Regions from separate parts of the Pseudomonas sp. Tn43 genome, predicted to be linked through region 4. Evidence: predicted binding sites of a transcription regulator. Region 4 holds the regulator's gene; each other region holds the start of a gene.

What was found. Region 4 encodes FliA, which starts transcription of late flagellar genes. Its sites were predicted from a motif close to CTAAAGTTTNNNNNNNNNNNGCCGNTAA; they were not measured.
Region 1: a site for FliA is predicted at 5,550-5,577, ahead of FHW68_RS15115 (methyl-accepting chemotaxis protein). Genes of this name have one in related genera too.
Region 2: a site for FliA is predicted at 6,093-6,120, ahead of motA (flagellar motor stator protein MotA). Genes of this name have one in related genera too.
Region 3: a site for FliA is predicted at 3,398-3,425, ahead of FHW68_RS00150 (methyl-accepting chemotaxis protein). Genes of this name have one in related genera too.

Annotation. Positions count from the first base shown of each region.
Region 1 is NZ_JACHYG010000005.1:126,069-134,098, forward strand. Features, by position in the region: gene FHW68_RS15105 (glucan biosynthesis protein G) at 1-829, shown strand, start outside; gene mdoH (glucans biosynthesis glucosyltransferase MdoH) at 822-3,392, shown strand; gene FHW68_RS15115 (methyl-accepting chemotaxis protein) at 3,592-5,508, opposite strand; gene FHW68_RS15120 (16S rRNA (uracil(1498)-N(3))-methyltransferase) at 5,770-6,477, opposite strand; gene tatC (twin-arginine translocase subunit TatC) at 6,474-7,268, opposite strand; gene tatB (Sec-independent protein translocase protein TatB) at 7,265-7,696, opposite strand; gene FHW68_RS15135 (twin-arginine translocase TatA/TatE family subunit) at 7,707-7,985, opposite strand; gene FHW68_RS15140 (phosphoribosyl-ATP diphosphatase) at 8,009-8,030, opposite strand, start outside.
Region 2 is NZ_JACHYG010000005.1:289,476-297,505, forward strand. Features, by position in the region: gene serB (phosphoserine phosphatase SerB) at 1-422, shown strand, start outside; gene FHW68_RS15760 (molecular chaperone) at 522-2,312, opposite strand; gene asd (archaetidylserine decarboxylase) at 2,546-3,406, opposite strand; gene FHW68_RS15770 (rhodanese-like domain-containing protein) at 3,425-4,240, opposite strand; gene FHW68_RS15775 (HDOD domain-containing protein) at 4,501-6,033, opposite strand; gene motA (flagellar motor stator protein MotA) at 6,189-7,040, shown strand; gene motB (flagellar motor protein MotB) at 7,044-8,030, shown strand, end outside.
Region 3 is NZ_JACHYG010000001.1:25,573-33,602, forward strand. Features, by position in the region: gene FHW68_RS00125 (FMN-dependent NADH-azoreductase) at 1-597, opposite strand, end outside; gene FHW68_RS00130 (LysR substrate-binding domain-containing protein) at 730-1,638, shown strand; gene FHW68_RS00135 (MmcQ/YjbR family DNA-binding protein) at 1,635-1,994, shown strand; gene FHW68_RS00140 (DUF1294 domain-containing protein) at 2,001-2,432, opposite strand; gene FHW68_RS00145 (undecaprenyl-diphosphate phosphatase) at 2,429-3,259, opposite strand; gene FHW68_RS00150 (methyl-accepting chemotaxis protein) at 3,553-5,187, shown strand; gene pnuC (nicotinamide riboside transporter PnuC) at 5,382-5,945, shown strand; gene FHW68_RS00160 (AAA family ATPase) at 5,942-6,466, shown strand; gene FHW68_RS00165 (hypothetical protein) at 6,859-7,299, shown strand; gene FHW68_RS00170 (adhesin) at 7,301-7,873, shown strand; gene FHW68_RS00175 (heme utilization protein) at 7,925-8,030, shown strand, end outside.
Region 4 is NZ_JACHYG010000003.1:47,225-55,254, forward strand. Features, by position in the region: gene FHW68_RS08730 (chemotaxis response regulator protein-glutamate methylesterase) at 1-643, opposite strand, end outside; gene FHW68_RS08735 (chemotaxis protein CheA) at 693-2,936, opposite strand; gene FHW68_RS08740 (protein phosphatase CheZ) at 2,963-3,751, opposite strand; gene FHW68_RS08745 (chemotaxis response regulator CheY) at 3,782-4,153, opposite strand; gene fliA (RNA polymerase sigma factor FliA) at 4,322-5,062, opposite strand; gene fleN (flagellar synthesis regulator FleN) at 5,059-5,889, opposite strand; gene flhF (flagellar biosynthesis protein FlhF) at 6,006-7,334, opposite strand; gene flhA (flagellar biosynthesis protein FlhA) at 7,346-8,030, opposite strand, start outside.

The DNA.
Region 1 (8,030 bases), on a different contig from region 4:
CTTGCTGCAACGTGGCCGTGACTTCAGTCACTACGAAGACCTCGATGACCGCTACGACAAGCGCCCAAGTGCCTGGATCGAACCGAAAGGCGATTGGGGCAAAGGCTCCGTCGATCTGGTAGAGATTCCTACGGCCGACGAAACCAACGACAATATCGTCGCCTTCTGGAGCCCGGAAAAGCTGCCTGAGCCTGGCCAGTCCCTGGACGTTGCCTACCGCATGCACTGGACCCTCGACGAAGCCTCCCTGCATTCGCCGGACAGCGCCTGGGTTCAACAGACCCTGCGTTCCACGGGTGACGTCAAGCAGTCGAACCTGATTCGTCAGCCAGACGGCAGCGTGGCCTATCTGGTGGATTTCCAGGGCCCGTCCCTGCAAGTCCTGCCGGAAGATGCTGAGGTGCGCAGCCAGGTGAGCGTTGGCGACAACGCAGAACTGGTCGAGAACAATGTCCGTTACAACCCTGAAACCAAGGGCTGGCGCCTGACGTTGCGGATGAAGATCAAGGATCCGAGCAAGGCCACCGAAATGCGCGCTGCGCTGGTCAAGAACATCACGCCTGCCGAGGCGCTCAAGACTGCGGCGCCAGCGTCCAGTTCTTCCGTTGCCAAGGCCGACAAGATCGCCGCCCGCCAGCAAGAGAAGAAAGACAAGGAAGCCAGGCAGGCTGAGGCGCAAGCCCAGCAGGTCAAGGACACCAAGGACAAGGACAACAAAGACGCCAAGCAGCCTGTCGCTGCCCAAGCGGCCCCAGCCACAACGGAATCGGCACCGACTGAACAAGTCCTGACCGAGACCTGGAGCTATCAGTTGCCCGCCGATGAGTAATTCACACGTACAGCCACAATCGCTTGCCGAGTACCTGGCGCATTTGCCGATGAGCGACGAGCAGCGCGCGGAACTCGCGAGCTGCAAGTCTTTCAGTGAACTGCACGAACGTCTGTCGTCCTCGACGTTCGACGCGCCGACCGAGGCTGCTCAAGCCTCGGTTGGCCGGCGCCTGACCTTGAACACCGCCGAAGAACTGGCGGACGCGGAAATGCTGGTGCTCGATGCCAGTGGTCGGGTCTGCCTGAAGGCAACCCCACCGATCCGTCGGACCAAAGTCGTGCCCGAGCCTTGGCGCACCAACATTCTGGTGCGTGGCTGGCGTCGCTTGACCGGTCGCACCAATCCGCCGGCCCCGCCGAAGGATGAGAACGTGCTGCCGGCGGCTCGCTGGCGCACCGTCGGTTCGATCCGACGCTACATCCTTCTGGTGCTGATGCTCGGTCAGACGATCGTCGCCGGCTGGTACATGAAAGGCATCATGCCGTATCAGGGCTGGTCGTTCGTCGACCTTGAAGAAGTCCTGCATCAGCCTCTGATCCAAACCGCCACGCAAGTGCTGCCCTACGCCTTGCAAACCAGCATTCTGATCATGTTCGGGATTCTGTTCTGCTGGGTCTCGGCCGGTTTCTGGACGGCGCTGATGGGCTTCCTCGAGCTGATCACCGGCCGTGACAAGTACCGCATTTCCGGCGCCAGTGCCGGCAACGAGCCGATCGCCAAGGACGCACGCACCGCCCTGGTGATGCCGATCTGCAACGAAGACGTGCCGCGGGTGTTCGCCGGTTTGCGGGCGACCTTCGAATCGGTGGCGGCTTCGGGTAACCTGGATCGCTTCGACTTTTTCGTCCTCAGCGACAGTAACGATGCCGACATCTGCGTTGCCGAGCAGCAGGCCTGGCTGGACGTCTGCCGTGAAGCCAAGGGCTTCGGCAAGATTTTCTATCGCCGCCGTCGTCGCCGCGTAAAACGCAAAAGCGGCAACCTCGACGACTTCTGCCGTCGTTGGGGCGGTGACTATAAGTACATGGTCGTGCTCGACGCCGACAGCGTGATGAGCGGCGAATGCCTGAGCAGCCTGGTGCGCCTGATGGAAGCCACGCCGGACGCCGGGATCATCCAGACCGCGCCGCGTGCGTCGGGCATGGACACCCTTTATGCGCGTATGCAGCAGTTCGCCACGCGTGTGTATGGTCCGTTGTTCACCGCCGGCCTGCACTTCTGGCAGTTGGGCGAATCCCACTACTGGGGGCACAACGCGATTATCCGCATGAAGCCGTTCATCGAGCACTGCGCCCTGGCGCCGTTGCCCGGTAAAGGCGCGTTTGCCGGCGCGATTCTGTCCCACGACTTCGTCGAAGCTGCGCTGATGCGTCGTGCCGGTTGGGGCGTATGGATTGCCTACGACTTGCCGGGCAGCTATGAAGAACTGCCACCGAACCTGCTGGACGAACTCAAGCGTGACCGTCGCTGGTGCCACGGCAACCTGATGAACTTCCGCCTGTTCCTGGTCAAGGGCATGCACCCGGTACACCGCGCGGTGTTCCTGACCGGCGTGATGTCGTACCTGTCTGCACCGTTATGGTTCTTGTTCCTGGTGTTGTCGACGGCCTTGCTGGCGGTCAACACGTTGATGGAGCCGCAATACTTCCTGGAACCGCGTCAGCTTTATCCGTTGTGGCCACAATGGCAGCCGGACAAGGCAATTGCGCTGTTCTCAACGACCATCGTGCTGCTGTTCCTGCCGAAATTGCTGAGTATCATCCTGATCTGGACCAAGGGCGCGAAAGAGTTCGGCGGCAAGTTCAAGGTGACGCTGTCGATGCTGCTGGAGATGTTGTTCTCCATGCTGCTGGCGCCGGTGCGGATGATCTTCCACACCCGTTTCGTACTCGCCGCGTTCCTCGGCTGGGCCGCGACCTGGAACTCGCCGCAACGTGACGACGACTCCACGCCATGGGGCGAAGCGGTCAAGCGCCACGGCCCGCAAACCTTGCTGGGCTTCTTCTGGGCTCTGTTGGTGATCTGGCTGAACCCGAGCTTCCTGTGGTGGCTGGTGCCGATCGTCGGTTCGCTGATGCTGTCGATCCCGGTATCCGTGATTTCCAGTCGTGTCGGCCTGGGCCTGAAGTCCCGTGACGAAAGCCTGTTCCTGATTCCTGAGGAATATGCCCCGCCACAGGAATTGCTGGCGACCGATCAGTACACCCACGAAAACCGTTGGCATGCACTGAACGACGGCTTCGTCCGGTCAGTGGTCGATCCTCAGCAGAACGCTTTGGCGTGTGCACTGGCGACGTCTCGTCACCGTCAGGCCGAGCCGATCGAAGGGTTACGCATCGAGCGGGTTCGTCATGCGATCAAGGTCGGGCCTGCCGGGTTGACCAACAACGAACGTGTGGCCCTGCTCAGTGATCCGGTGGCATTGGGTCGCTTGCATGAGCAAGTCTGGAACGAAGGCCACGCTGAGTGGCTGCAAGCCTGGCGCACATCGGTGAATGCCGATCCTCATGCGCCGCTGTTGCCGCTCAAGCCTGTGAGCGTGCAGCCGCAGTTGGCCTGATGAAAAGCCCCGCTTTCGAAAGGAAGCGGGGCTTTTTTTCGCCTGCTGCTTTTTGGGGCGGGCGCAAATTCTGTGAGAACGGTGGAGAAGCCTTCGCGGGCAAGCCTCGCTCCTACATGGATAGCAGGATCCTGTGGGAGCGGGCTTGCCCGCGATTGCATCACCCCGGTTCCAAGCGCACCGGGATACCCGCATCAGCTCAAACCTTGAACCGCCCCACCAGCATCTGCAAATGCGTCCCCAACCGCGCCAGCTCGACGCTGGAGGCCGCGGTCTCTTCGCTGGCGGCCGAGGTCTGCTCGGACACATCCCGTACGTTCAGCACGCTACGGTTGATCTCTTCGGCCACTGCGCTCTGTTGCTCGGCAGCGGCAGCAATCTGCTGGTTCATTGACTGGATCGCCGATACGGTGCGAGTGATGCTTTCCAGCGAACCGCCGGCGCGGCGGGTCAATTCGACGCTGCTGTCGGTCAGGCTGCGGCTGGTGTCCATGATGGTCGCGACCTGCTGAGTACCGGTTTGCAGGCCGACGATCAGCTCTTCGATTTCTTCGGTGGACTTCTGGGTGCGCTGGGCCAGGCTGCGGACCTCGTCGGCGACCACCGCAAAACCACGCCCGGCCTCACCGGCCCGGGCGGCTTCGATGGCGGCGTTGAGTGCCAACAGGTTGGTTTGTTGGGCTACCGACTTGATCACGTCGAGCACGCTGCCGATCTTGTCGCTTTCGCGTTTCAGATCGCCCATGGCGGCGGTGGAGTTGCCGACTTCCACGGCCAGGCGCTCGATCTGGGCGATGGCTTCGCCTACCACCTTGTCACCCTCGCGGGCCTGCTGGTCGGCGGCGACGGCAGCTTCGGACGCTTCCTCGGCGTTGCGCGCGACTTCCTGCACAGTGGCGGTCATTTCGTGCATGGCGGTGGCCACTTGATCGGTCTCGACCTTCTGGCTGTTGACCCCCGCGCTGGTTTGTTCGGTAACGGCGGACAGCTCTTCAGCGGCACTGGCGATCTGGGTCACGCCGTCGCTGATACCGCCGATCAGTTCCCGCAGGCCCAGGGTCATGCTCTGCATGGCGCGTTGCAGCTGGCCCAGTTCGTCCTGACGTTCGGAAGTCAGGTTGTGAGTCAGGTCGCCGTCGGCGACACGCTCGGCCACTTTGAGGGTCTGGCTCAGGGGAATGATGATCTGGCGAGTGATGGCCCAAGCCGCGAACAAACCAAAGGCTGACGCCAGGACGGTGGCCAACAGCAGCAGGTTTTTGGCATGTGCCGCATCGGTGTCACGCACGAGAGTTTGCGAGACGGTGAGCTTTTTGCTGACCTCGAACAGAATGTCGCCTTGCCCGCTCATGCGTTTGAGGGCGGCAGCGCTGGCGATCTGGGAGTCGCGGAACTGGCTGACCGCCGCGCGATAGGCTTTGAGCGAGTCGGTCGCTTGTTGCAGGTTGGTGATGTGTTGTTCCGGCAGTTGAGAGGGCAGGCTTTCGAGGTTCTTCAGAGCATTGCCAATGGCGTCCAGCGCCGGCTGCTCGGCTTCGGGCTTGCCACTGTAGGTGTAGCCGCGAACCTGGAAACGCGCTTGCTGAATCAGTTTGCTCAGTTCGATCACGCTGTTGAACTGGGCGACACTGTCGCCCTGGAGCATGGATTTTTCGACTTCAGCGACCCGGGCGACAGCGTTGTCGGCAGTGGCGCCCAATTTGCTGCGAGCATCTTCGCGGGTGGCGGTGGCTTGAATCATGTCCGCGAAAGCGCGTTTGTACTCGCTGACCGCGGCCAATTGCTGATCGATCATTGCCACTTCGGCAGGCTGTTCGATCAGCGTGCGGGCGGTTTTCAGGCCGGTCTCGAGTTGGCCGATCAGCTCGTTGACGGCGCCCGGGCCTTGTTCGCCACGGCGCATGTCGTAATCCAGGCGGGCGAGGCGCAGGTCTTTGGTCAGCTCATTGAGGCTGGAGATAAACCCCAGTGTATCGCCACGGCTGATCACACCGCTCAGGCCCGTCCAGCCGGTAAAGGTGATCACCAAGGTCAGAAGCAGCACCAGACCGAAGCCGACACCCAGTTTGCGATTGACGCTTACGTTTCCCAGTTTCTCGGCTAGCCAACGGTACATGCTGCAACCCCCTCGGACCATTAATTGGTTTTATGGGGGCTGTATCGGCAGGCAGGCGAGATTCTGTAGGCGCGGCGCAATGCTCGGGTGGCGAGGGGGTTGCCCCAATGTTAAGAAATTTGAGCGACGAAGATCCTGTAGGAGCGAGGCTTGCCCGCGAAGAATGCACCGCGGTTTTTCAGGCATGACGCGTCATCGTTCTTCGCGGGCAAGCCTCGCTCCTACAGGTTGCCCCGTCGCCACAGGTGTGATGTTTGGACGTTAAAACAGCCGCGAGAGCAGCGCCGTAACGGCAGTTTCTACTCGCAGGATGCGCTCGCCAAGTTGCACCGGTTGCAGGCCGGCCTTGGCCAGCAAATCGATTTCGTAAGGAATCCAGCCGCCTTCGGGGCCGATGGCCAACGTCACCGGCTCGTCCAGGCCGCGAGGGCAGGGTGGGTAATTACCGGGATGACCGACCAGGCCCAGGGTGCCTTCGGTCATGGCTGGCAAACGGTCTTCGACAAAGGGCTTGAAGCGTTTTTCGATGATGATTTCCGGCAACACGCTGTCCCGGGCTTGTTCAAGGCCCAGGATCAATTGCTCGCGAATCGCTTCGGGTTCCAGGAACGGGGTTTGCCAGAAGCTCTTCTCGACGCGGTAGCTGTTCACCAGCACGATGCGCGGCACGCCCATGGCGGCGACGGTCTGAAACACGCGACGGAGCATTTTCGGTCGCGGCAAAGCCAGCACCAACGTCAGCGGCAGCTTGGGCGGTGGTGGCTGGTCGAGGGTGACGCGCAACTCGGCTTCATCGGCGTCCAGGCGCAGCAATTCGGCCGAGCCCATCAAGCCGCCGATACGCCCGACCCGCAGGCTGTCGCCGACCACCGAGCGGTGGACTTCCTGCATGTGGGTCAACCGTCGATCGCGCAGGATCGCCCGGTCGGCCGCAATGAAATCGGCCTCTTCGAGGAGCAGCAGGTTCACGCTTGGGTCGCTGGCGGCTGGTCGTTGTGATCGTCAGCCGGTTGATCGTCCGGATGATCGCCACGCTTGCTGATCAAACTGCCGAACAGGATGCCGATCTCGAACAGCAACCACATCGGAACGGCCAGCAACGTCTGCGAGAAGATGTCCGGCGGTGTCAGGATCATGCCGACCACGAAGCAACCGATGATCACATACGGGCGGATTTTCTTCAGATAGGCGACGTTGACCACGCCGATCCACACCAGCAACACCACAGCCACCGGAATCTCGAACGCCACGCCGAAAGCGAAGAACAGCGTCATGACGAAATCGAGGTAGCTGGTGATGTCGGTCATCATTTCCACGCCGGCCGGGGTGGCGGCGGCGAAGAACTTGAAGATCAGCGGGAACACCAGGAAATAGGCGAAGGCCATGCCGGTGTAGAACAGCAGAATGCTGGAGACCAGCAACGGCACCGCGATGCGCTTCTCATGCTTGTACAGGCCCGGCGCGATAAAGCCCCAGATCTGGTGCAGGATCACCGGGATCGCCAGGAACAGCGAGACCATCATGGTCAGTTTCAGCGGCGTCAGGAACGGCGATGACACGTCAGTGGCGATCATCGTTGCGCCCGCCGGCAGGTATTGGCGCAGCGGCGTGGAGACGAAGGTGTAGATCTGCTGGGTGAAGGCGAACAGCCCGGCGAAGATGATGAATATCGCCGCTACACAGCGCAGCAGACGGGTGCGCAACTCGGTGAGGTGCGAAACCAGCGGCATGTGCTGGTCGTTTTCAGGGAGATCGCTCATGGGGCTCGCGGCGGCAATGTTGGGTCATGAGGTGCCGGCGTTGTCGGCGCGGCGGCAGGAGCAACAGCTTCTACTGGAATGGCAGGTGCAGGTTCAGCGGCTGCCACCACCGGTGTAGCGTCAGCTGTCGGCGCATGAATCGTCTGCGTCGCCACAGGTTCCACCGGCGTCGGCTCCTGTTGAGTCGGCGTGAAGATCTTCCGCGCCTCCTGCTCCAGGGACAGAATGTGCTCGTTGTGCAGTTGCCGGCGAATCTCGTCGGCACCGATTTCACGTTCAACTTCCTGTTTGATCGCGTTGAAGCTGCGCTTCAGCCGCCCGACCCACAGGCCTGCGGTGCGCGCAGCACCCGGCAGACGCTCGGGGCCCAGCACCAGCAGGGCGACGAGGCCGACGAGCAGCAGTTCAGAGAAGCTGATACCAAACATTAGTCAGTGCTCACGAGTCTTTGCGGATCGGCTCTTCGACTTTTTGCGCCTGCACGTCGATGGTGTGCGGCGGGTTCACCGACGTTGTGGCCTGTGGCTGGACAGGCGGAACCGGTTGGGCCGGGGTTGCTGTCGGGTCGGCCGGTTTCTCGTCGTCGTTCATGGCTTTACGAAAGCCCTTGATCGACTCGCCCACGTCAGTGCCGAGGTTTTTCAGTTTCTTGGTGCCGAACACCAGCACCACGACAATCAGGATGACGACCCAGTGTTTCCAGTCAAAAATGCCCATGTTGTGTTCCTCTCTAATAGTGTTCAGGCGGACGGGCGAGAGGCT
Region 2 (8,030 bases), on a different contig from region 4:
GCGCCGAAACCCTGTTTGCCGAACTTAAGCGTCTTGGTTACAAGACGGCAATTCTGTCGGGCGGCTTCAGCTACTTCGCCAAGCAACTGCAGGCCAAGCTGGGCATCGATTACGTGTTCGCCAACGAACTGGCGGTGGTCGATGGCAAAGTTACCGGCGTGGCGGTCGAGCCGATTGTCGATGCGCAGCGCAAGGCGGATCTGCTGCGTGAGCTGGCGCATAAGGAAGGCTTGCGTCTGGAACAGACGATTGCCGTCGGTGACGGTGCCAACGACCTGCCGATGCTGGCGATTGCCGGGCTGGGTGTGGCATTCCGTGCCAAACCGCTGGTCAAGCAATCGGCGAAACAGGCGATTTCCACCCTCGGGCTGGATGGCGTGCTGTATCTGCTGGGGTTCCGGGACCGCGACGGGCAGCTCTAAGAAGATCAAAAGATCGCAGCCTTCGGCAGCTCCTACATGGGTATGTGAACGCCAGTAGGAGCTGCCGAAGGCTGCGATCTTTTGCTTTTGGGCTCCCCGTTACAGCGACTTCCACAACGAATCGAATTCTTCCGCTACCCCGGCCACGCTGCTCCCCGCGGCGTTTTCGTTTCCGGCAGTCCCAAGCGAGCGGCAGGCAAACAGATTGAAGCTGTTGGTGCTCGCTACCCGGCGCTCCAGCCTGGCCCGGCGTTCCTCGCCGTTGGTATTGATCAACACCTTATTGCCTTCCTGGAACGGCAGGCGCGGCGTGAGCAGAGTGGCCGGCAGGTCAATGGCGCTGATGGCGGGCAGCAATAGCCCGCGCAAGTACTGACTATGCTCGCCGTGGGATCGGATCAGTTGCAGGCCGCAGGGTTCGGCGTAAGGCGCGACTTGCTCGATACCCATCTGCGTGCCGCCGCCCCGTACCTGGCGGATCCAGCGCACCGTTGCAATGCTCCAGCCTTGGCCGGCAATATCCTCCAGACCCACTATCTCACCGGTCTGCAGCTCGGCGGGCACTGCGCCAGGCCAGGCCAGGCAATAACCACCAGGGCTGTGATTGATCACCGGCAGCACATAGGTCGGGAAATGCTGCTGGCGGTCAGTCGCCTCATGACTGTCATCGTTTTGGAAATGTGGGTATTCAATCTCTTCATAGGGCAGCAACGTATCTGCGGTGCCATGAGGCGCGGCGTCGAAGGCCTGGCTCCATTGGTCTTTGGCGCGAGCTGTGGGGTTGCTCGCCGAAAACCGCGCGGGGCGGGCGCCGGGTTTTTTCAGGATGTCGTTGAAGGGGCGTCGCCCGCCCACATAAAAGTGCAAAGCGCTCATGCCCACGCACAGGGTCAACGTGCCATGCCCGACAGTGCGATGGAAACTGCGCTCGGCAGCCTGGCCCCAGGCGGCATGCAGGTGTTGCAGCGTATCCAGATTCAGCCCCGCAGGCACGAGCAGCGACGATACTTTGTCGGCCGTCTGCTGCAGATGGTTTTCGATAGCCACGACCAAGGGGTGCGGGTCGATCCCCAGCAAATTCTCCTGTTGTTCGGTGGAGAATTTGGAGCGGTAGCGCGGCCCGGTATCGAGATTCGGGGCGATGGCAAACAGCCCGTTGTCGGGTTTGGCCGGTTGCAGCTTGATCCACTGGCTCCAGGGTTCGAGCACCTCGGCGAGCCGGGCGATCTGGTTCTGGCGCAGTTGATTGCAGCGTGAAGCCCCTAGCAGAAGGGCGACGACGTAGGTTTGCTCGATGCTCAGCTTTTGCGTCTGGCTGGCCAGTTCATCGCGCACATTCAGATTTTGCAGTTGGAACTGACAGCCAATCCGATACAGCTGATGCAGTTCCAGCCACAGATTTTCGGGCACCGGGCAATAGAGTTCGGTGGCGCGGATCAATGCGCCGTTCAGGCAATGGATTGCCCGCTGCAAAGCCTGGGTCAGCAGCGGCGCGCGGTCTTTGCTCAAGCGCGGCGTGACGCGAATGACGATTTGCTTGTAGCCGATCGCCAAATGGCTCTGCAGTGCCTGGCACAGGTTGGCGACCTTGCGCGAGCGCTCATCGAGCACAATCGCCTGATGCAGGAAATGCCGCTCCAGGTGTTTGCAGACGTAATACACCTCGGGCCGCAACAGTTCGAGCAATTGCAGGCGATTGTCGCTGGGGGTGAGCAGTTGATTCAGTTCGCTCAAGCCTTGATACAACTGGCGAGCAGTCTCGCCGATGTTGGCTTTGGGCAGGTTGGCGATCCAGCGCTTGAGGTCGCGAGGCGTGGCTTCGCAGAAAGACAAACGCGACTGTGTCGGGATTGGTGCGCGTAGCAGCAAGACGGGATTGGTCTCATTCATGCCGTAAACAAACTCCGACCGGGAAATGGGCAGTGAATGACTTGACTGTAGCAGCTATGAACGGGGAGGGAGTATCGCGATATTTACGTCACGCTTGCCTTCGTAGGCGCTGTCGAAGGCTGCGATTTTTTTTCAGAGCGCGCCGAAGATCAAGATCAAAAGATCGCAGCCTTCGGCAGCTCCTACAGGGGGATACGCCGCCCGGAAGAAAAATCCGTTGCGGCGACTCAGGATCAGGCGCTTGGCAAGCCGATGCCCTGGCCCATCTGCACTGGCGAAAGAGCGCCCAGCCCTTCAGCCCATTTCACTTGATCCGGCCCGAACAGCACGACCGCCGTAGAACCGAGTTTGAAGCGACCCAGTTCCGCGCCTTTCTCCAGATGGATCGGCGCACGAGCCGCTTCGTCGTAGCGGAAGGTTTTCAGCTCGCGCTTGGGCGGCGTGATCAGCCCGGCCCAGACAGTTTCGATCGACGCCACAATCATTGCGCCTACCAGTACCACGGCCATAGGGCCACGTTCGGTGTCGAAAATGCACGCCACACGCTCGTTGCGAGCGAACAGCTCCGGTACGTTTTCAGCAGTGGTCTGGTTGACCGAGAAGATGCGGCCGGGGATATAGACCATCTCACGCAGAGTGCCAGCCAGCGGCATATGCACGCGGTGGTAATCCTTGGGCGACAGGTAAATGGTGGCGAAATCGCCGCCCATGAATGGCGCTGCGTTGGCCGCGTCACCACCGAGCAGTTCCAGCACGCTGAAGCTGTGGCCCTTGGCCTGGAAAACGCGACCGTGTTCGATCGGGCCGAGCTGGCTGACGGCACCGTCGGCCGGGCTGAGGATCGCCCCTGGGGTTGGGTCCAGCGGACGGGCATCGTCTTTCAAGGCGCGGGTGAAGAACGCATTGAAGTGCTCGTAAGCCGTCAGGTCTTCGACCAGTGCCTGGGACATGTCCACTTGATAACGCTTGGCGAACCAGGCAGTTAAGGCATTCTTGAACCAGCGCACGCGGCATTCGGCAATGCAGCCGGCCAGTCGCGAGAGCAAGTGATGGGGCAGCAGGTATTGGCTAAGGATAAACAAACGCTTATTCATTGACTGTCCTTGAAAAACTTAAATCTCTACGGGCGTGTCGGGATGGTTGCCCCATTCGCCCCAAGAGCCGGCGTAACCTTTGACTCGCGGATAACCGAGCGACTTGGCTACTAGATACGTGAAGCCAGAACGGTGGTGAGTCTGGCAGTGGGTAATGACTTCTTTGTCTTTGCTGATACCAAGTTGTTCCAGGATTTTTGGCATGTCGGTGCGGATGCGCAGGTTGCGCGTCGGATCCATGCCAGCTGTCCATTCGAAATTGACCGCGCCCGGAATGTGCCCGCCCTTGGCCGCCAGCACTTTATCGCCAGAGTATTCCAGCGGTCCGCGTGCGTCCCAGATTGCCAGGTCAGCGGCACCGAGACGGCTTTGCAGGTATTCGCGGGTGGCGATGGGTTCGTCGTGCAGGGTCAGGGCAACCGGGCCGCCGACCGCTGGCGGGATCTGGATCGACATGGGCATGCCTTCTGCGAGCCAGGCCGTCAGACCACCGTTGAGATAGTGGTAATGGCGGTGGCCGATGACATCCAGTAGCCAGATAAAGCGCCCGGCCCAGCCGCCGCCTTCGTCGTCATAGACGACATAGACCGCATCGGGGTTATGGCCCAGTTCACCGAACAATGCTTCAAGCGCGGCTTGGGTCGGCAGCAGGCCTGGCGCAGGCGCCTGACCCAGTTGAGTACGTTTTGGGTCGACAAAGCGTGCCCCGGGGATATGCCCGGCGGCATAGCGGGCGCTGCTGGTCAGGTCCACCAGAATCAGTTCGCGGGAGTCGAGACGCGGGAGCAGCTCGCTCGGCTCGATCACCAGCGCCAAGCCAGAGAAGTCAGACATGTGAGGTCTCCAGAGCACAAAGGGGGAGGATTGTAGCGCAGCGTCACGAAGGCCTGTTATCAGTTATTTCTGCACGGGCTTGTGGCGAGGGGGCTTGCCCCCGTTGGACTGCGAAGCAGTCCTAAAACCTACAACCTCATTCTGCCAGGCACACTGCATCCACTGGATTTGCGACTGCTTCGCAGCCGAACGGGGGCAAGCCCCCTCGCCACAAACACTGCATTTGGCACGTCCTTTTCTTAACTGACTAGCATCAGGCTCTAGCGGTGGCTAAAACTGTGCAGGGCTTTTTCAATGCATTGCGCGGTTTTGCCGAACGCTTGCACGGTGATTTCCGAGAACGGCCCGCCGCCCTGATCCGCCACCACGATCATGATCACCCGACCATTGTTGACCAGAGAACGCAGCAGCAGGTGTTCACCGCTGAACAGCGAACGCAGGCTGGCCGGCAACAGGGCGGAGAATTGGGCGTTGTTGGCCGGCGTCAGGCGCACCTGAGCCTGTTGGGCGAGCAGACGCTGCAGCACCGGACTCTGGCTGACCGCCAGGTTCAGTCCGGCCACTTCCTTGGGCAGCCCGGCAATCTGGTGCACACGCAGATTGGCGTGCGTGCGGTCAGCCATCAGGATCATTACCCGCCGCATGCCACACGCCACCAGGGCGTCTCGAGCCGATGTGGTCAAGTGCATGGCATTGGTAAATCGGCTCGGCTCCAGCAGCAACTCGGCACATTGTTTACGCCACTTCGCCAAGTCTTCGGCGGTGGGTGCCGGGGCCGGTAGCAAACCGGCATGAACGCGGTTCATGCCCTGCGGCCAGATCAGTGATTCGGCCGGGTGCCAGAGGTCCGGCATGGCATGTTGCCGAGCGCTGTTGGCGGCCTGTTGGTGCAACTGCTGCTGCACTTCATCCATCGGCATTTGCAGATAAAGGCTGGTCAGGTACTGCCAGCGTTCACAGTGAGGCCTGTCCCAGGCCTGTTGTGCCGACAACGCCAGACCATTGGCCAGCAACACGGTGTTGGCGGGCTGGTTGAGCCAGCGCCGCAACGTCGGGTCATCATCAAGACGGTTCTGTTGGCGTAGCGGGTGTTCATCGTCACGTGCGATGCGTAGAACTTTCACCAGTTCGCGTTGTTCGCTCCGCAGCAGCCGATAACCCTGCTGGACCCAGATCGGCAAACGCCAGACATCCACCAGCGCCAGACAGATTTCCAGCAGACGCACGCCGAATAATTGCTTTTCGACATTGCGTGCCGACTCGCCTTTATGGATGACCCGCAGCTCCCATTCTTCCAGCAGCTGCGGATGGGTCAATGCCATGGGCCACAGTGGCGAAAGAAACAGCAGGCTGCCCCAGTGAATGTCCTGCCACAACCGCGCCAGGCGACCGGCAAAAAAACCGTTGGCCTGTTGGGTGGCATGCTGACTGATCAACTGAAGCTGGCGCAGTGCAGCAGGGATCTGCGATTGCGGTTCGGCGGGCAAGCGCTCGAGCAACTCTTCGGTGCGTTTTAAACCGAGGCGATTGATTGCCACTTCAAGATTTTCAGCTGGCGTACTCATGCTGCCATGGGTGTGGCGATTGGCTTCGCGAATCACACTCAAGGCCAGGGCCGGACTGTCTTGCATCATTTCGGCAATCTCGCGCAGCGAGCTGCGGCTATCGCGGATGGCTTTGCAGACGCGGTCATGACTGGCTTGCGGAACCGGCAGGCGCACACCATCGAGCAGCTTGACCCAGCCTTCGAGGGTGGTCGGTTTTGGCATTGGGACGTTCGTTTCGTTAGCCATGTCTGGACGCTGCTTTACCTATCCCTGCGTGGGCCAAATTGGCTTTTCGCCTTAACGGGCTATAGTCTGGCGCAGTTTTGCCGATAAGGAGAAGAAGAGATTTTTTAACTTCCGAATATGACCTTGAACCCGACTCAGTAAGTGCTCTCCTACCTATGGCTAAAATTATCGGCATCATCGTCGTATTCGCGAGCGTGCTCGGCGGATACGTGCTTTCCCACGGCAAGATTGCCGCTCTCATTCAGCCTTTCGAGGTGATGATTATCGGTGGCGCGGCCCTTGGTGCATTCCTGCAAGCCAACCCCGGTCATATGACGATGCATGTGCTCAAGAAATCCTTGGGCATGTTCAGTTCGCGTTTCAACCACACCTTTTACCTGGAAGTGTTGGGGCTGATTTACGAGATCCTCAACAAGAGCCGTCGCGAAGGCATGATGGCGATCGAAGGCGACATCGAAGATGCTGCCGCGAGCCCGATCTTCGCCAAGTACCCGGCAGTCCTGAAAGATGACCGCATGACCGCGTACATCTGCGATTACCTGCGCATCATGTCTTCCGGCAACATGGCTCCCCATGAGCTGGAAGGCTTGTTCGACATGGAACTGACCAGCCTCAAGGAAGACCTGGACCACCCCTCCCACGCGGTTAACGGCATCGCCGATGCCATGCCGGGTTTCGGTATCGTTGCGGCGGTATTGGGTATTGTGGTGACCATGGCTTCGCTGGGTGAAAGCGACCAGAAAATGATTGGCTTGCACGTAGGTGCGGCGCTGGTAGGTACCTTCTTCGGTATTCTCGCGGCCTATGGATTCTTTGGCCCGCTGGCCCATGCGCTGGGCCACGACGCCAAGGAAGAACTGAACGTCTACGAAGCCATCAAGGCCTCGCTGGTGGCTTCGGCTTCCGGCATGCCGCCATCGCTGGCAGTGGAATTCGGTCGCAAGGTTCTGTACCCCGCGCACCGTCCTAGCTTCGCTGAGCTGGAACAAGCGGTTCGCGGTCGCTAAGTCATGGAAAATAACCAGCCGATCATCATCAAGCGTGTCAAAAAGTACGCGGGCGGGCATCACGGGGGCTCCTGGAAAATCGCCTTCGCGGACTTCGCGACGGCGATGATGGCGTTCTTCCTGGTGTTGTGGCTGTTGTCCACGGCAACGCCGGAACAGAAGATTGCCATTGCCGGTTACTTCAAGGACCCGGTCGGTTTCAGCGAAAGCGGCACGCCATACATCATCGATCTGGGCGGCTCGCCGACCCTGGCGCCGGACAACACCCTCAACCCCGAGGTGAAATCCCAGCCTCAGCCAGACAAGGTGACTATCGACGCCGAACAGGTCGAAGGCATGGCCGAGCAGGTCGAGAAAGAGCGCCTGGAATTGCTGCTGCAAGAGTTGCAGAACAAGGTCGAAGAAAACCCGCAACTGCAGAAGTTTAAGGATCAGATCCTCTTCGAGATCACACAGGATGGTTTGCGCATCCAGATCGTGGACGCCGAAAACCGCCCGATGTTCGACTCCGGCAGTGCGCGTCTGAAACCATATTTCGAAGACATTCTGCTGGCCATGGCCGACACCATCAAAGCGGTGCCGAACAAGATCAGCATCAGCGGCCACACCGATGCCAAGCCGTACTCGGGCACCGGCGATTTCGGCAACTGGGAACTCTCGGCCAATCGCGCGAACGCGGCTCGCCGGGCATTGATCGCCGGCAGCTATCCGGACGCTCAAGTAGCGCGAGTCGTGGGTTATGCCTCGTCGGCGCTGTTCGATCGGGAAAACCCGTTCAACCCGGTCAACCGCCGCATCGACATCGTCGTGCTGACCAAAAAAGCCCAGCGTGCCATCGAAGGTTCGCAAGGTGCCGAACCGGCTCCAGAATCAACGCCGACGCAAGGGCAAGGTGGCCCGGGCGAAGTGCCCACGCCACCAGCCGACCCGAATGCCTTGCCGGCGGATAAGGAACCGCTGCCGGCTCATGAACTTCGGGAGCGGTTGAAT
Region 3 (8,030 bases), on a different contig from region 4:
CAGTTGCTCGCTGATGTGTGCCTGAGCGTCGCTCATGGCTTTGGTGCGCACTTCATCACCGTAGGCCAGGCCATGGGCGCGTACGAACTCGATGTCGGTGATGCCCAGGAAGCCGAACAGCACTTTCAGATAATCTTCGTGCGCAACACCGGTAGCCTGACCGACATGCAGACCACCAGAGGTGGAAACGATCACGACTTTCTTGCCGCCGCACAAACCTTCAGGGCCGGCTTCGGTGTAGCGGAAAGTCTGACCGGCCACGGCGATGCGGTCGATCCAGGCCTTGAGTTGGGTCGGGATGGTGAAGTTGTACATCGGCGCGGCAATCACCACGGCATCGGCGGCGATGAATTCGGCCAGGGCCTGCGCGCTCAGATCGGCTTCGTGTTGTTGCGCGGCGTTGCGCAGCTCTGCGGCAGTGCCGGCGGCGACCAGGGTACTGGCGGAGAAATGGCTGATGGCATCAGCGGCCAGGTCGCGGTAAGTCACCACAACGCCAGGCTCGGCAGCTTGCCAGGTTTTGACGACTTCGCCGCTCAACTGACGGGAAGCCGAGTTGTCACCCAGAATGCTCGAATCGATATGCAGTAATTTCATGTGGGATCTCCAAAGTAAGGATCGCCACCGGGCGATCTGATGGAGACAATCCTATCGACGAAACCAATGGCTGATTAGTCGGTATTAATGCGATAGTTCGTCCCATTGATAGAACAGTCGAGTATTCATTCGATGCAAGATCTCAACGACCTCTACTATTTCGCCAAGGTGGTCGAAGCCGGTGGCTTTGCTGCAGCGGGGCGTTTGCTGGGGATTCCCAAGTCGCGATTGTCGCGGCGCATCGCTGAGCTGGAAGAGCGCCTGGGCGCACGCCTGCTGCAACGCACCACCCGCCAACTCAACCTCACCGCCGTGGGCGAGCGTTACTTGCGCCATTGTCAGGCGATGCTGCTGGAAGCCGAAATGGCCGACGAAGCGGTGGCCAGCATGTCCAGCGAACCCCGGGGGCGCTTGCGAGTGTCCTGCCCCGTAGGGTTGGCCCACGAAATGCTGCCTGAAGTCATCAGTCACTTCCTGGAGAAATTTCCCCAGGTTCAACTGGAAGTCATGCTGCTCAACCGTCGGGTTGACCTGATCAACGAGGGCGTCGACGTTGCCTTGAGAGTGCGGGATCTGGGTGATGAAGATCCATTGCTGGTGACCCGTCGCCTGCGTCAGGCCCAGATGCTGATGGTTGCCAGCCCGGCATTTTTGCGGGGCCATGAAATCAATCATCCCGAAGACCTGAAAAACCTGCCCGTGCTCGGCGCTCTGGAGGCCGATCGCATGGTGCACATCCGTATGCTTGATCAACAGGGCAAAAGCTACGACCTGAACCTCGAGGCACGTTTGGGCTGCGAAGATTTCATCGTGCGCAAAGCCTGCACCCTCAGTGGCCAGGGCTTTACTCTGCTGCCAATGATGTATTGCGAGCAAGAGCTGGAAAACGGTTCGCTGGTGCAACTATTGCCCGACTGGTCATTGCCGGGCGGCTGGCTGCAAGCCGTCTACCCTCATCGACGCGGGGTGATGCCGGCGGTGCGTGCATGGATTGACCATTTGATCGAATCATTCAATGTTTGCGGGGACAGACTGTTATGAAAGCGGGACGAATGAGCGAAGAGGATGTCGCGCAATACTGCCTGGCGTTGCCCGGTGCGCGGGAAGATTACAAGTGGGGTGGCGTGCGGGTGTTTTCGATTGCCGGGAACAAGATGTTTGCCTTGCAGAACCTGCGGGGGCAGTCCCTGGCTTTCAAGGTCGACAAAGACCTGTTCCTTGGCCATTGCGACCGGCCGGGCATTCACCCGGCGCCGTATCTGGCCCGGGCCCAGTGGATCATCATGGAAACGCCCTACCCGCTGGGCACCGAAGAACTGCAAGGCTTGCTGCAACGCTCCCACCAATTGGTGGTGAGCAAGTTGCCCAAGCGCACGCAGGTCGGCTTGCTGCTTTAAAGCGCTTTAAGGCAACGCAAACAGGTTAGCGCCCAGAAACAACTGATCGATCCAGAACACTTGATGCATCAGCACGATGAGCCAGAACACCACCTGAAACGAGATTTTGCGGGTCTTGTGCCGAAACGCTTGCTGGGCCAGCAAAGCGCCCGGCCAACCACCCGCCAGCTCCACCGCGTGCAAGACGTTCTCCGGCGTGCGCCAATGGTCGACGCGGGCCTTGCGCTTGTCGCTCCAGTACAGGAAAAACGCCAGCACGCTGACCATGCCGTAGGCCACCAGGGGAATCACCGACACCCCGCGCAGCCACATCGACACCGCACCAAACAACGGCACTGCACACAGCACAACGAACACCAGCAGTTTCAGCCGCAGGTGCTGAACGGCGCCTGCGGGCTTGCGCCCGCGGTTATTGTTGCGCGCATTGGAATCGCTCATGGCTTGACCGCGGTCCAGTCGACCCAACCGAATTGCCAGGTGGCCAGGATCAGCAGGCCGAACGCAATGCGATACCAGGCGAATGTCGCGTAACTGTGGCTGGCAATGAAGATCAGCAGCCCCCGGACAGCAATCATCGCGCAGATAAAGGCCGTGACGAACCCGATGGCGAATACCGGAAAATCAGCCGGCACAAACAGGTCGCGGTATTTGTAACCCGAGTACACCGCCGCGCCGACCATCGTTGGCATGGCCAGGAAGAACGAGAACTCGGTGGCCGTTTTGCGCGACAACCCGAACAGCAAACCACCGATGATCGTCGAGCCGGAACGCGAGGTTCCGGGAATCATCGCCAGGCACTGGGCGAAGCCGACTTTGAGCGCGTCTTTCCAGGTTATGTCATCGACGCTTTCAGCATGCACTTCATGCTGGCGACGTTCGGCCCACAACATCACAACCCCGCCCACGACCAATGCGCTGGCCACGGTAATCGGGTTGAACAGGTACTCGTGGATCAGATCGGCGAAAATCACCCCCAACACCACCGCCGGCAGGAAAGCGATTAACAGGTTCGCGGTAAAACGCCGAGCGCCGGGCTGCGTCGGCAAGCCAATGACCACGTCGAAGATCTTGCGGCGAAACTGCCAGACCACCGCCAGGATCGCGCCGAGCTGAATGATAATGTTGAAGGCCATGGCGCGCTCGCCGCCGAAACCGAGCAAATCCGCCACAATGATCTGGTGCCCGGTACTGGAAATGGGCAAGAACTCCGTCAGCCCTTCTACCACGCCTAAAATCAATGCCTGAAAGGCCGTCCAAAGATCCATCAATCCCCCAAGAAACAATGCCCCCAGGCATGCTCCGTCAATAATTTATAAACGTTAACTGCGCTCAACCGTAGCTGAATCCCCGCGCGCACAAGCTCCACGCAAATCGGTAAAAATGGCGTGAAAAAAAGACTTGGGCTCAGGTTTTTCAGTGCGGGGCCGAAATCCTATCAGACACGCCTCATTTACGCTGCCGCGTAATAGGACCTGAGTCGCATGGGCCCGGTCGGCAAAGTGTGGCTGGATGCTGGCGATCGTTTATGACAAGAACAAGAAACCGGAGTAACCGCGTTATGAACAGCTTGCGCAATGTGTCGATCAGCCGACGCCTGTGGCTCATCTTGATCGTGGCCGTGGTGATGCTATTGACGTTGGGCGTGTTGATGCTCAAGCAGATTCACGACGACCTCTATCAGGCCAAGGCCCAAAAGACTCAACATGTGGTGCAGACCGCCAGTGGCATCCTCACCTATTACCACGGCCTGGAAACTGCCGGCACGCTCACCCGCGATGCCGCGCAAAAGCAGGCACTGAATACCGTGCGCGGTTTGCGCTACGACCAGAATGACTATTTCTGGATCAACGATCTGACGCCCGTCATGATCATGCACCCGACCAATCCCAAACTTGATGGCCAGAATCTCTCGACGATCCGCGACCCCGACGGTTTCGCACTGTTCAACGAGATGGTCGCCATCGCCAAGGCCAAGGGTGCCGGCATGGTCGACTATCGTTGGCCAAAACCGGGCGCCAGCGCACCGGTGGAAAAAACCTCCTACGTGAAACTGTTCGAGCCCTGGGGTTGGGTGATCGGGTCCGGCGTGTACATTGATGACATGCAGGCCGAATTTCATGGCCAAGTCTGGAAGGCCTCTTTCGTGGGGCTGGTGATTGCCCTGATCATGGCCCTGCTGGTGATCATGATTGCCCGCAGCATCGTGCGTCCGCTCCAGGAAACCGTGAACGCCATGGCCAATATCGCCAGCGGTGAAAGCGACCTGACCCGCAGCCTCGATACCCACGGCCAGGACGAAGTCACGCAATTGGCCCGGCATTTCAACGCCTTTACCGCCAAACTGCGTGTGGTGATCTGTCAGCTGCAAGTGTCCGCCGGTGCGCTGGGCCAGTCTTCCAATGAACTGGGCAACGATGCCGCGCAAGCCCGGCAACGCAGCCAGCAACAGTCGCAGCAGATGGAACTGGTGGCGACCGCGATTAACGAAGTGACCTACGGCGTGCAGGATGTGGCCAAGAACGCCGAACACGCAGCCAGTGAAATGCGCAATGCCGAGTCTCAGGCGCAACAGGGCCAGGTCAATATCGATGGCAGCTTGCAGCAGATCGACCAGCTGTCGTCGACCATCGATCAAGCCGTCGAAGTGATTCGTACGCTGGCCGCCGAAAGCACGCAAATCGGCAGCGTTCTGGAAGTGATTCGCTCCATCGCCGAGCAAACCAACCTGCTGGCCCTCAACGCCGCCATCGAAGCCGCCCGGGCCGGAGAGCAAGGACGCGGGTTTGCGGTGGTCGCCGATGAAGTGCGCCTGTTGGCCCAGCGTACTCAGAAATCGACGGCGGAAATCCAGTCGATGATCGAACGCCTGCAAAGCCATTCCGAAGCGGCGGTCAAGGTGATTGGCGACAGCAGCCGTGCCTCGCAACTGACCATCGAACAGGCCGGCCTGGCCGGTGCCAGCCTGAATGCCATTGGCCAGGCCTTGCGCAATCTCAATGGCTTGAATGCGTCGATTGCCAGCGCAACATTGCAACAGGCCCACGTGGTGGAGGACATCAACCAGAACGTAACCCAGGCCGCAGGCTTGTCCCACAGCACGGCACTGGCGGCTGAGCAGTCGAGCGTGTCCAGCGTTCATCTCAAGGAGTTGAGCGAACAGTTGAACGGGTTGCTCAAGCAGTTTCGGGTGTAACTCTTCTGTGCGCCCGGCATTGCCTCCCTTGTAGGAGCGAGGCTTGCCCGCGAACAACGCACCACGGTTTTTTTGATACTTCGCGTCATCGTTCTTCGCGGGCAAGCCTCGCTCCTACAGGGGGCAAGTCCCCCATTCCCCACAATCCGGGTACAATTCGCTCCCCCTCATTTTCACGACACCAAGGAACCTCCATGTCCGGGCTTGAACTGTTTGCTGCCGCCCTCGGCGTGATTGCCGTCTGGTTGACGGTCAAACAGAATCCCTGGTGCTGGCCGATCGGGCTGGTCATGGTGCTGCTGTATAGCTGGATCTTTTTCGAAGTGAAACTGTATTCGGACATGCTGCTGCAAGTGATCTACGCCGGTTTGCAGATCTACGGCTGGTGGCAGTGGACCCAGGGGACCGCGACTCATGGCAAGCGGCATGTCAGCCTGCTCGATGGCAAATCCGTTGCGCTCGGACTGGCCGTCGGCGCAGTCGGCAGTTTGCTGCTGGGCGCCGCGATGGCCCACTGGACCGATGCCGCGCAACCCTGGCTCGATGCGGCACTGACCGGTTTCAGCCTGGTGGCGCAGTTATGGATGGCGCAAAAACGTCTGCAATGCTGGCCGCTGTGGATCGCACTGGACATCATTTTTGTTGGCCTGTTCATCTATAAAGCGCTGTACCTGACGGCGGGTCTTTATGGGGCGTTCGCACTGCTGGCGGTGCATGGCTGGCGGACATGGCGCACCGACCCGGCGTTGCGCACATGAAAGTTCTGGTACTGACGGGACCTGAATCCAGCGGCAAGAGCTGGCTGGCCGCCGAACTGCAACAGCAATTCGGTGGTGTTCTGGTGGGTGAATACGTGCGCTGGTTCATTGAGCAGCAAGCGCGAGACACCTGCCCGGCCGATATCCCCGAAATCGCCCGCGGTCAGCTGCAATGGGAAGACGACGCTCGCGCCATGAGGCCGTCGTTGCTGATCCTCGATACTCATTTGTTGAGCAATATGCTCTGGAGCGAAACCTTGTTTGGCGATTGCCCGGCCTGGCTCGAACAAGCGCTGCTGGCTCGGCACTATGACTTGCACTTGCTGCTATCGCCCGAACTGGTCGGCTGGAGCGATGACGGTCAGCGGTGTCAGCCTGAGCTGGAGGAACGTCGGGCTTTTTTCAATGCGACTCAAGCATGGCTGGAACAGCATCGACAACCTGTTCAAGTGCTTCACGGCGATTGGGCCGAACGCCGGTTACAGGCACTGCAAGCCGTCACGCTGCTGCTCGGGCGCTGACCTCTCTATTTCGGCGCTCCCACAGGGATTGCGCTTGACTTGACTGGCTGGCACACGCCTCAAGCATTTGTTGCAGTAATTTTTCAAATACGTCCGTTTCTGAAACACCGCCCCCTCCCCAACAACCCGTTTCAACGCCAGTCACCGTCTTGTCATGCGAAGTGTTAGAGCGTTGATACATCTGGCACAAAGCTTGGATCCAGTGCTATTGCAATCTCTTATCACTATTGCCTCCCAACGGTTGTCTCAGACCTGAAACATCATTTCATCGATTCGCTAGCGTTGATCGATAACCCTTTGAATCAAAACAACAATCAAAAACCGGCACAGCTTTCGCTCACTCCTTCGCAACGTTGATTGGAACAGCCCCATCAAAAGAAGGAATTGCCGCCGTGGGGACATTGGAAAACCGCATTTTCAGCCTGCTATTGATCGGATGTGCGCTGGGTTCAAGTGTCAGCCTGCCCGTTCAGGCTGACAACGGCATCATTATCATCAAGCGTGATGTCCAGCCGCGCATGGCAACCCGTGCACCGGTGATGCCCGACCCTGATCCCACGACCGCCAATGCCAACCCATCCAGACAAGTCCTCAGACAAACGAACGAGTTGAGCGACGGCGACTTTGCCAATGTCGCCAGTGGTGCCGGTATTTCCCGTCTGGTCACTCAAGGCCCCCACAACAACCTGGGTGGCAATATCACCAACCAGGCCCAGCTTTCCAACCTCCCAGCCGGACGTTCGGGAAACTCGGGCAACGGTATTGCCAACATGGTCAATTCAAATGTCCAGCAAGGCCTGGGTGCCCTGAAAGTCATCACGGGAGACCGTTGAGATGAACCGTACGCTGCTGCTGTTGGTCCTGTTTTGCAGTGCATCGACCTTTGCCCAGTCTCCGGTCATCAATAACGCCGAAATCGACGGTTCGGGCATACGGCACCAGGGCAACCTCTCGGTCAACCAGGCTGCAGGCGATCAGCAGCAACAGGCCAACGCCCGGGCCATCGCCATTGGCAACAACGCCAGCGCCACCACCCAGATTCGCCAACGGTTGCGTTCGCAGGTCGACCCCAGGATGGATGCAAGATCCAGCATTCAAGGCGACTCCTTCAGCCACGGCAACGGTGTACTGGGCGTCAACCAGAGCGCAGGCGCCAGCAACCAGCAAGCCAATGCCCTGCGGATAAGTATCAGTTCACAGCCGCAAAGTATCGACGACAGCGTCCTCATGCAGCAGAACGTGACGCTGATCAACGACTCCGATCCAACTGACTCTGCACCAGGCAATCGCCAGGTCGCTACCAGCGACCAGGCCTTCACCGGTAGCCGTGGGGTGATCCAGTTGAATCAGAGCTCCGGGGTGGGAAACCGAATGGCCAACACCCTGAGCGTACGGGTCATGGATTGATCCAAACAGGTAGATACAACACTTAACCTAAAATAAGTACGGAGAATCACCATGAAACCTTCGATGGCACTCAAGCCTCTGGTTTTCGCAATTGCTGCGGTCATGGCTGTTGCTGTACAAGCTGGGCAGCGTGACAACGACGACCATCACCACCATG
Region 4 (8,030 bases):
ACTGTGTCAGCACCCGTTGCAAGGCAACCGGGCCACCGGTCGAAGTACCGATGGCGACCAGTTTGTAGGCTTTGCGTTTGGGTGCCGGGGACGACGGCGTCGCTGCATGGCTGCGAGGCGGAATCGGTGCCGGGGCCGGACGCGCAGGCGCACTGCTGCTGCCATGGCTGCTGATGCTCGAAGGCGCCGGCGTCGGGACTGGTGCGGCCACTGGAGCCGGGGCACTGTAGGCGCTGACACGACGGTTACTGCGCGAGATGCTGAGAATTTTCTCGCACAGCAGTTGCTTGACCTTCTCCGGGTTACGCGAGATGTCTTCGAAATTCTTCGGCAGGAAGTCCACCGCGCCGGCGTCCAGCGCATCGAGGGTGACCCGCGCGCCTTCATGAGTCAGCGAGGAGAACATCAACACCGGGGTCGGGCAGCGTTGCATGATGTGCCGCACGGCCGTGATGCCATCCATCATCGGCATCTCGTAGTCCATGGTGATCACGTCTGGCTTGAGCGCCAGCGCCTGATCGATCGCCTCTTTGCCGTTGGTCGCCGTACCGATGACCTGGATATTGGAATCCGCTGAAAGAATTTCCGAGACGCGGCGGCGGAAAAACCCCGAATCGTCCACCACCAGGACTTTGACTGCCATAAACACTCCGTTAGACGGGGCGAGGCTCCGTCGCCCCGCTCCCGCAGAATCAAATACGCCGTGCGGCGTAACGCTTGAGCATGCTCGGCACATCGAGAATCAGTGCAATGCGGCCGTCACCGGTAATGGTGGCGCCTGACATGCCCGGTGTTCCCTGGAGCATTTTGCCCAATGGCTTGATGACCACTTCTTCCTGACCCACCAGCTGATCGACGACAAAGCCGATCCGCTGGGTGCCCACCGAAAGGATCACCACATGGCCTTCGCGCTGCTCTTCGTGAGCCGCGGAGCTGACCAGCCAGCGCTTGAGGTAGAACAATGGCAGCGCCTTGTCCCGCACGATCACCACTTCCTGGCCGTCCACCACGTTGGTGCGCGACAGGTCGAGGTGGAAGATCTCATTGACGTTCACCAGCGGGAACGCGAACGCCTGGTTGCCGAGCATGACCATCAGCGTCGGCATGATCGCCAGGGTCAGCGGGACCTTGATGACGATCTTCGAGCCTTTGCCCTTGGTCGAGTAGATATTGATGGTGCCGTTGAGCTGGGCGATCTTGGTTTTCACCACGTCCATGCCCACGCCGCGCCCGGAGACGTCGGAAATCTCGGTCTTGGTCGAGAAGCCCGGCGCAAAGATCAGGTTGAAGCAATCCGACTCGCTGAGACGGTCCGCCGCATCCTTGTCCATCAGGCCTTTCTTCACGGCGATACCGCGCAGGACATCGGCGTCCATGCCCTTGCCGTCATCGGAGATGGACAGCAGGATGTGGTCGCCTTCCTGTTCCGCGGACAGGATCACCTTGCCGCTGCGGGGCTTGCCCATCGCTTCGCGCTCAGCCGGCTCTTCGATACCGTGGTCGACCGAGTTGCGCACCAAGTGGACCAGCGGGTCGGCCAGGGCCTCGACGAGGTTCTTGTCGAGGTCGGTTTCTTCGCCCACCAGTTCCAGGTTGATCTCTTTCTTGAGCTGGCGAGCCAGGTCGCGAACCAGACGCGGGAAGCGCCCGAAAACTTTCTTGATCGGCTGCATCCGGGTCTTCATGACCGCGGTTTGCAGGTCGGCCGTGACCACATCGAGGTTCGACACGGCCTTGGACATGGCTTCGTCGCCGCTGTTGAGGCCCAGGCGGACCAGGCGGTTACGCACCAGTACCAACTCGCCGACCATGTTCATGATCTCGTCGAGACGCGCGGTATCGACCCGCACGGTGGTCTCGGCTTCGCTGGCCGGTTTTTCCGGTGGCGGCGCGGCCGGGGCACGAGCAGGTGCCGGTGCGGCAGCGGCGGCCGGTTTCGGCGCTTCGGCTTTTGGCTCGGGCGATTTGGCCACAGGTGTCACAACCGGTGTGAGCGCCTTGGCGACAGGAGCAGAAACCACTGCGCCAGTGCCCACCTCGGTGAACTTGCCCTTGCCATGCAATTCGTCGAGCAGCGATTCGAACTCGTGATCGGAGATCAGATCGTCGCCGGCCGCTTTAGCGGTTGGCGCAGCCGGGGCCGGGGCCGCAGCAATCGCCGACTCCAATGCATCGACCGCAAAGTTGCCTTTGCCGTGCAACTGGTCGAGCAGTGCTTCGAACTCGTCGTCGGTGATGTCGGAGCTGTCGCCTGCGGCTTTCGGGGCAGATGGTGCTGCGGGCGCCGGGACCACGGCATCGACGGCGAACTGGCCTTTGCCGTGCAATTGATCGAGCAACGACTCGAACTCGGCATCGGTGATTTCGTCACTGGGCGCCGCATCGCTGGTCGGCACTGGCGCAGCCGCCGGAGCCTCGGCTTGAGCCTTGACGGCATTCAGTGAGTCCAGCAGTTGTTCGAATTCGTTATCGGTAATGTCGCCTGAGTCGCTTTCGGCGGCAGGCTCTTCCATCATTTGCGCGACAGGTGCCGCTTCATCGGCGGTTTGCGGCTCGGCCAGACGGGCCAACGCTGCAAGCAACTCAGGCGTGGCAGCCGTAATCGGGCTGCGTTCGCGAACTTCGCTGAACATGCCGTTCACCGCGTCCAGTGCCTCGAGAACCACGTCCATCAGTTCCGAGTCAACGCGTCGCTCTCCCTTGCGCAGGATGTCGAACACGTTCTCGGCGATGTGACAGCACTCCACCAACTCGTTGAGCTGGAGGAAGCCGGCGCCCCCTTTTACAGTGTGAAAACCGCGAAAAATTGCATTGAGCAAATCCGCATCATCCGGTCGGCTTTCAAGCTCGACCAGCTGTTCGGACAGTTGCTCTAGAATCTCGCCGGCCTCAACCAGGAAATCCTGAAGGATCTCTTCATCGGCGCCGAAGCTCATTAAGGGGGTGCTCCTAAAGGTCTAACCTAAAATCCAAGACTGGATAGCAAATCGTCCACATCGTCCTGACCGGACACAACGTCTTCTCTTTTATCGGCATGAATCTGCGGACCTTCACCCTGAGAGAGATGTTTTTGCGGATCTTTTTCAGCCAGCATCGCTTCACGGTCATGTTCGATACCCGCAAAGCGATCGACCTGACTGGCCATTAGCACGAGCTTGAGCAGGTTGCTTTCCACTTCGGTGACCAACTGGGTCACGCGCTTGATCACCTGGCCGGTGAGGTCCTGGTAATCCTGGGCCAGCAGAATGTCGTTGAGATTGCTCGACACGACGCGATTGTCTTCACTGCTGCGTGCCAGGAAACCCTCGACCCGCCGGGCCAGTTCACGGAACTCTTCAGCCCCGACTTCGCGACGCATGAACCGTCCCCAATCCGCGCTCAGCGCCTGGGCTTCATCGCTCAGGCTGTTGATCAGCGGCGTGGCGTTTTCCACCAGGTCCATGGTGCGGTTGGCTGCGGCCTCGGTCAGCTTGACCACATAACCCAGGCGCTCGGTGGCATCCGTGATCTGAGACACTTCCTCGGCTTGCGGCATGTGCGGGTCAATCTGGAAATTGACGATCGCGCTATGCAGCTCGCGGGTGAGCTTGCCCACTTCCTGGTACAGGCCGCGGTCACGGGTCTGGTTGAGCTCATGGATCAGTTGCACAGCGTCGCCGAACCTGCCTTTTTCAAGGCTCTCGACCAGTTCGACCGCGTGTTTTTTCAGAGTCGATTCAAAATCGCCCTGCGAAGATTCGTTATGCCCCATAGCTCCCCCGTGACGGACTGGCTTTGCACATCAACCGATGCGTTCGAAGATCTTTTCAATCTTGTCTTTCAACGCCTGAGCCGTGAATGGCTTGACCACATAACCGTTCACACCCGCCTGAGCGGCTTCGATGATTTGCTCGCGCTTGGCTTCGGCCGTGACCATCAACACCGGCAGGTGTTTGAGCTTTTCATCGGCACGCACATGGCGCAGCAGATCAATACCGGTCATGCCGGGCATGTTCCAGTCCGTTACCAGAAAGTCGATGCTCCCGCTGTTGAGGACCGGAATGGCGGTGGTGCCATCGTCAGCCTCGACCGTGTTGGTGAACCCAAGGTCACGCAACAGGTTTTTTATGATTCGCCGCATCGTTGAGAAGTCATCAACGATGAGGATTTTCATATTCTTGTCCAATTCGACCTCCAAGCAGTCTTAAAACGCGCGCAGCACCTGAACGCGCCGTTCAATCAATTCGGCGTAACACTCAACAGTTGCATGGATTACAACGGGCCGTGGCAGATGCAGCAAAATGCCGTACCCACCTCGTTCGCAGTGTCCCCACACTGCCTGTCAGCGCGCTCGCCACTCCCCCAAACGCCCCCGCAAACGGGCCGCGCACTGGCTGTGTAACTGGCTGACCCGCGATTCGCTGACCCCCAGGACCTCACCGATTTCCTTGAGGTTCAACTCTTCGTCGTAGTACAGCGCCAACACCAGTCGCTCACGCTCCGGCAAATTGGCAATCGCGTCCGCCAGCGCTGCCTGGAAGCGTTCATCTTCCAGATCGCGTGACGGCTCGAGATGAGCACTGGCGCCATCCTCGTGCAGCCCTTCGTGTTCGCCGTCCTGCAACAGATCGTCGAAACTGAATAACCGGCTGCCCAGGGTGTCGTTCAAAATCCCGTAGTAATCGTCGAGACTCAATTGGAGTTCGGCCGCAACTTCGTGATCTTTAGCGTCACGGCCGGTTTTAGCTTCAATCGAGCGAATGGCGTCGCTGACCATGCGGGTATTACGGTGAACCGAACGTGGCGCCCAGTCCCCCTTGCGCACTTCATCGAGCATCGCGCCACGGATTCGAATGCCCGCGTACGTCTCGAAGCTCGCGCCTTTGCTGGCGTCGTATTTGGTTGATACTTCAAGCAGGCCGATCATCCCGGCCTGGATCAGGTCTTCGACCTGGACACTGGCCGGCAGACGCGCCAGCAAGTGGTAGGCAATGCGTTTGACCAGTGGCGCGTAACGCTCGATCAGCTCGTACTGCGCGTCACGCGCCGACTTCTTGTAGAGGTTGTAGCCACTGGCTGTCATAGGACGGGTCCTGCGGTCTGTTGCACGAGGCGCTCGACGAAAAACTCCAGGTGCCCGCGTGGGTTGGCCGGCAGTGGCCAGGTGTCGACCTTTTGCGCAATGGCCTTGAACGCCAGGGCACATTTGGAGCGCGGGAAGGCTTCGTAGACAGCACGCTGCTTCTGCACGGCCTTGCGCACGCTTTCGTCGTAAGGCACGGCACCGACGTATTGTAAGGCGACGTCGAGGAAACGATCCGTGACCTTGGTCAACTTGGCGAACAGGTTGCGACCTTCCTGCGGGCTCTGCGCCATGTTGGCCAGGACGCGGAAACGATTCATGCCGTAGTCGCGATTCAGCAATTTGATCAGCGCGTAGGCGTCGGTAATTGACGTCGGCTCATCGCACACCACCAGCAGCACTTCCTGAGCGGCGCGAACGAAACTGACCACCGAGTCACCGATACCCGCAGCAGTGTCGATCACCAATACGTCAAGGTTGTCGCCAATGTCGCTGAACGCCTGGATCAGGCCGGCATGCTGGGCCGGGCTCAGATGAACCATGCTCTGGGTTCCGGACGCCGCCGGCACGATGCGAATACCGCCGGGCCCTTGCAACAGGACGTCGCGCAGCTCACAGCGGCCTTCAATCACGTCGGCCAACGTGCGTTTGGGTGTCAGTCCCAGCAGGACGTCGACGTTCGCCAGCCCCAGATCGGCGTCCAGCAGCATGACGCGCCGGCCGAGCTCCGCTAGAGCCAGGGACAAGTTCACTGACACGTTAGTCTTGCCGACGCCACCTTTGCCGCCGGTCACCGCGATCACCTGTACGGGATGCATGCTGCCCATGTTATTTCTTTACCTTGTCTTACTTAGACGGAGGCCACATTACTGGCTGCGCGTTCACCAACTGAACAATGCATGGCAGACCATCGATGTAGGTACAAAAACTGTTCATTAGCACCTCAGCCAACCTGCTTGGTCGGGCTGTGGTAAATATCAGCGAACATGTCAGCCATGGCTTCTTCGCTGGGTTCTTCCTGCATTTGCACGCTAACGGCGCGACTGACCAGCTGATGACGACGCGGCAGATGCAAATCATCCGGGATCCGCGGGCCATCGGTGAGGTAAGCCACCGGCAGTTCATGACTGATGGCCAGGCTCAACACCTCGCCCAAGCTTGCCGTTTCATCCAGTTTAGTCAGGATGCAGCCGGCGAGGCCGCAACGTTTGTAACTGTGATAAGCGGCGGTTAGAACCTGTTTCTGGCTGGTGGTTGCCAAGACCAGATAATTTTTTGATTTGATGCCCCGTCCGGCCAGACTTTCGAGCTGCATGCGCAGTGCCGGGTCGCTGGCCTGAAGGCCGGCGGTATCGATCAGCACCACGCGTTTGCGCAGCAAAGGCTCCAGCGCCTGCACCAGCGATTGGCCCGGGTCGACGTGGGTCACCGACACATTGAGGATGCGGCCCAGGGTCTTGAGCTGTTCCTGAGCGCCGATGCGATAGCTGTCCATGCTCACCAGCGCGATGTTTTGCGCGCCGTACTTGAGCACATAACGCGCTGCGAGCTTGGCCAGTGTGGTGGTCTTGCCCATGCCGGCCGGGCCAACCATGGCAATCACACCCCCCTCCTCCAACGGCTCGACTTCCGGCGTGGCGATCATCCGCGCCAGGTGCGCGAGCAACATGCGCCAGGCCTGCCGAGGCTCTTCGATATCGGTGATCAGTGCCAGCAGATCGCGCGACAACGGGCCGGACAGACCGATGCGTTGCAGGCGACGCCAGAGATTGGCCTGGGCCGGACGGCTGCCTTGCAGCTGATTCCAGGCCAGCGAGCCGAGTTGCACTTCCATCAGCTCACGCAAGCTGTTGAGCTCGAAACGCATCGAATCGAAGGCTCGCGGATCAACTGCGCCGGAGGCTGGCGCGGGGGCGGGTGCAGCACGACGAGGTTCAGCGTAAGTCGGTTCGATCAGCGGCTCGGCGGCGGTCAGCGGCAGGCCGGCGAACAATTGGCGATTGGTGCTGTTGTCGCTCTCGCCATCGCTACGCAGGCTCAGTTCGGCCTGGGCGGTCACGATCCGCGACTGGGTCTTGCGCAGCTCATCCTCCAGTTCCATGTTCGGAACACGCGGGGCCAGCGCCGACAATTTGTAATCCAGGGCAGCCGTCAGCTCGACACCGCCGGCGATCCGGCGATTGCCAATGATGGCGGCATCAGCGCCCAGCTCATCACGAACCAGCTTCATGGCCTGACGCATATCGGCGGCGAAAAAACGCTTAACTTGCATAAACCACTACCTCAGCCGTTGGGCCCTACTGTCGCAACGATGGTCACTTGCTTGTTGTCAGGAATTTCCTGGTAAGCCAACACATGCAAACCCGGTACTGCCAGCCGACCGAATCGCGAGAGCATCGCGCGAACCGGACCGGCCACCAGCAGAATCACCGGTTGACCTTGCATCTCTTGACGCTGCGCCGCTTCGATCAACGAACGTTGCAGCTTCTCTGCCATGCTTGGCTCCAGCAGAACGCCCTCTTCCGAGCCTTGTCCTGCTTTCTGAAGACTATTGAGCAATATTTGTTCCAACCTTGGCTCCAAGGTGATCACAGGCAGCTGCGACTCAGTGCCTACAATGCTTTGCACGATTGCACGGGATACGCCGACGCGCACCGCGGCCACCAAAGCGGCAGTATCTTGACTCTTGGCGGCGTTGTTCGCGATGGCTTCGGCGATGCTGCGAATGTCCCGTACCGGCACCTGTTCGGCCAGCAATGCCTGCAAGACCTTGAGCAACTGCGACAGCGAAACCACCCCCGGCACCAGTTCTTCGGCCAGTTTCGGCGAGCTTTTGGCCAGCAATTGCATGAGTTGCTGGACTTCTTCGTGGCCAATCAGCTCGCTGGAGTGCTTGTACAAAATCTGGTTCAAATGGGTTGCCACTACCGTACTGGCATCGACCACGGTGTAACCGAGCGATTGCGCC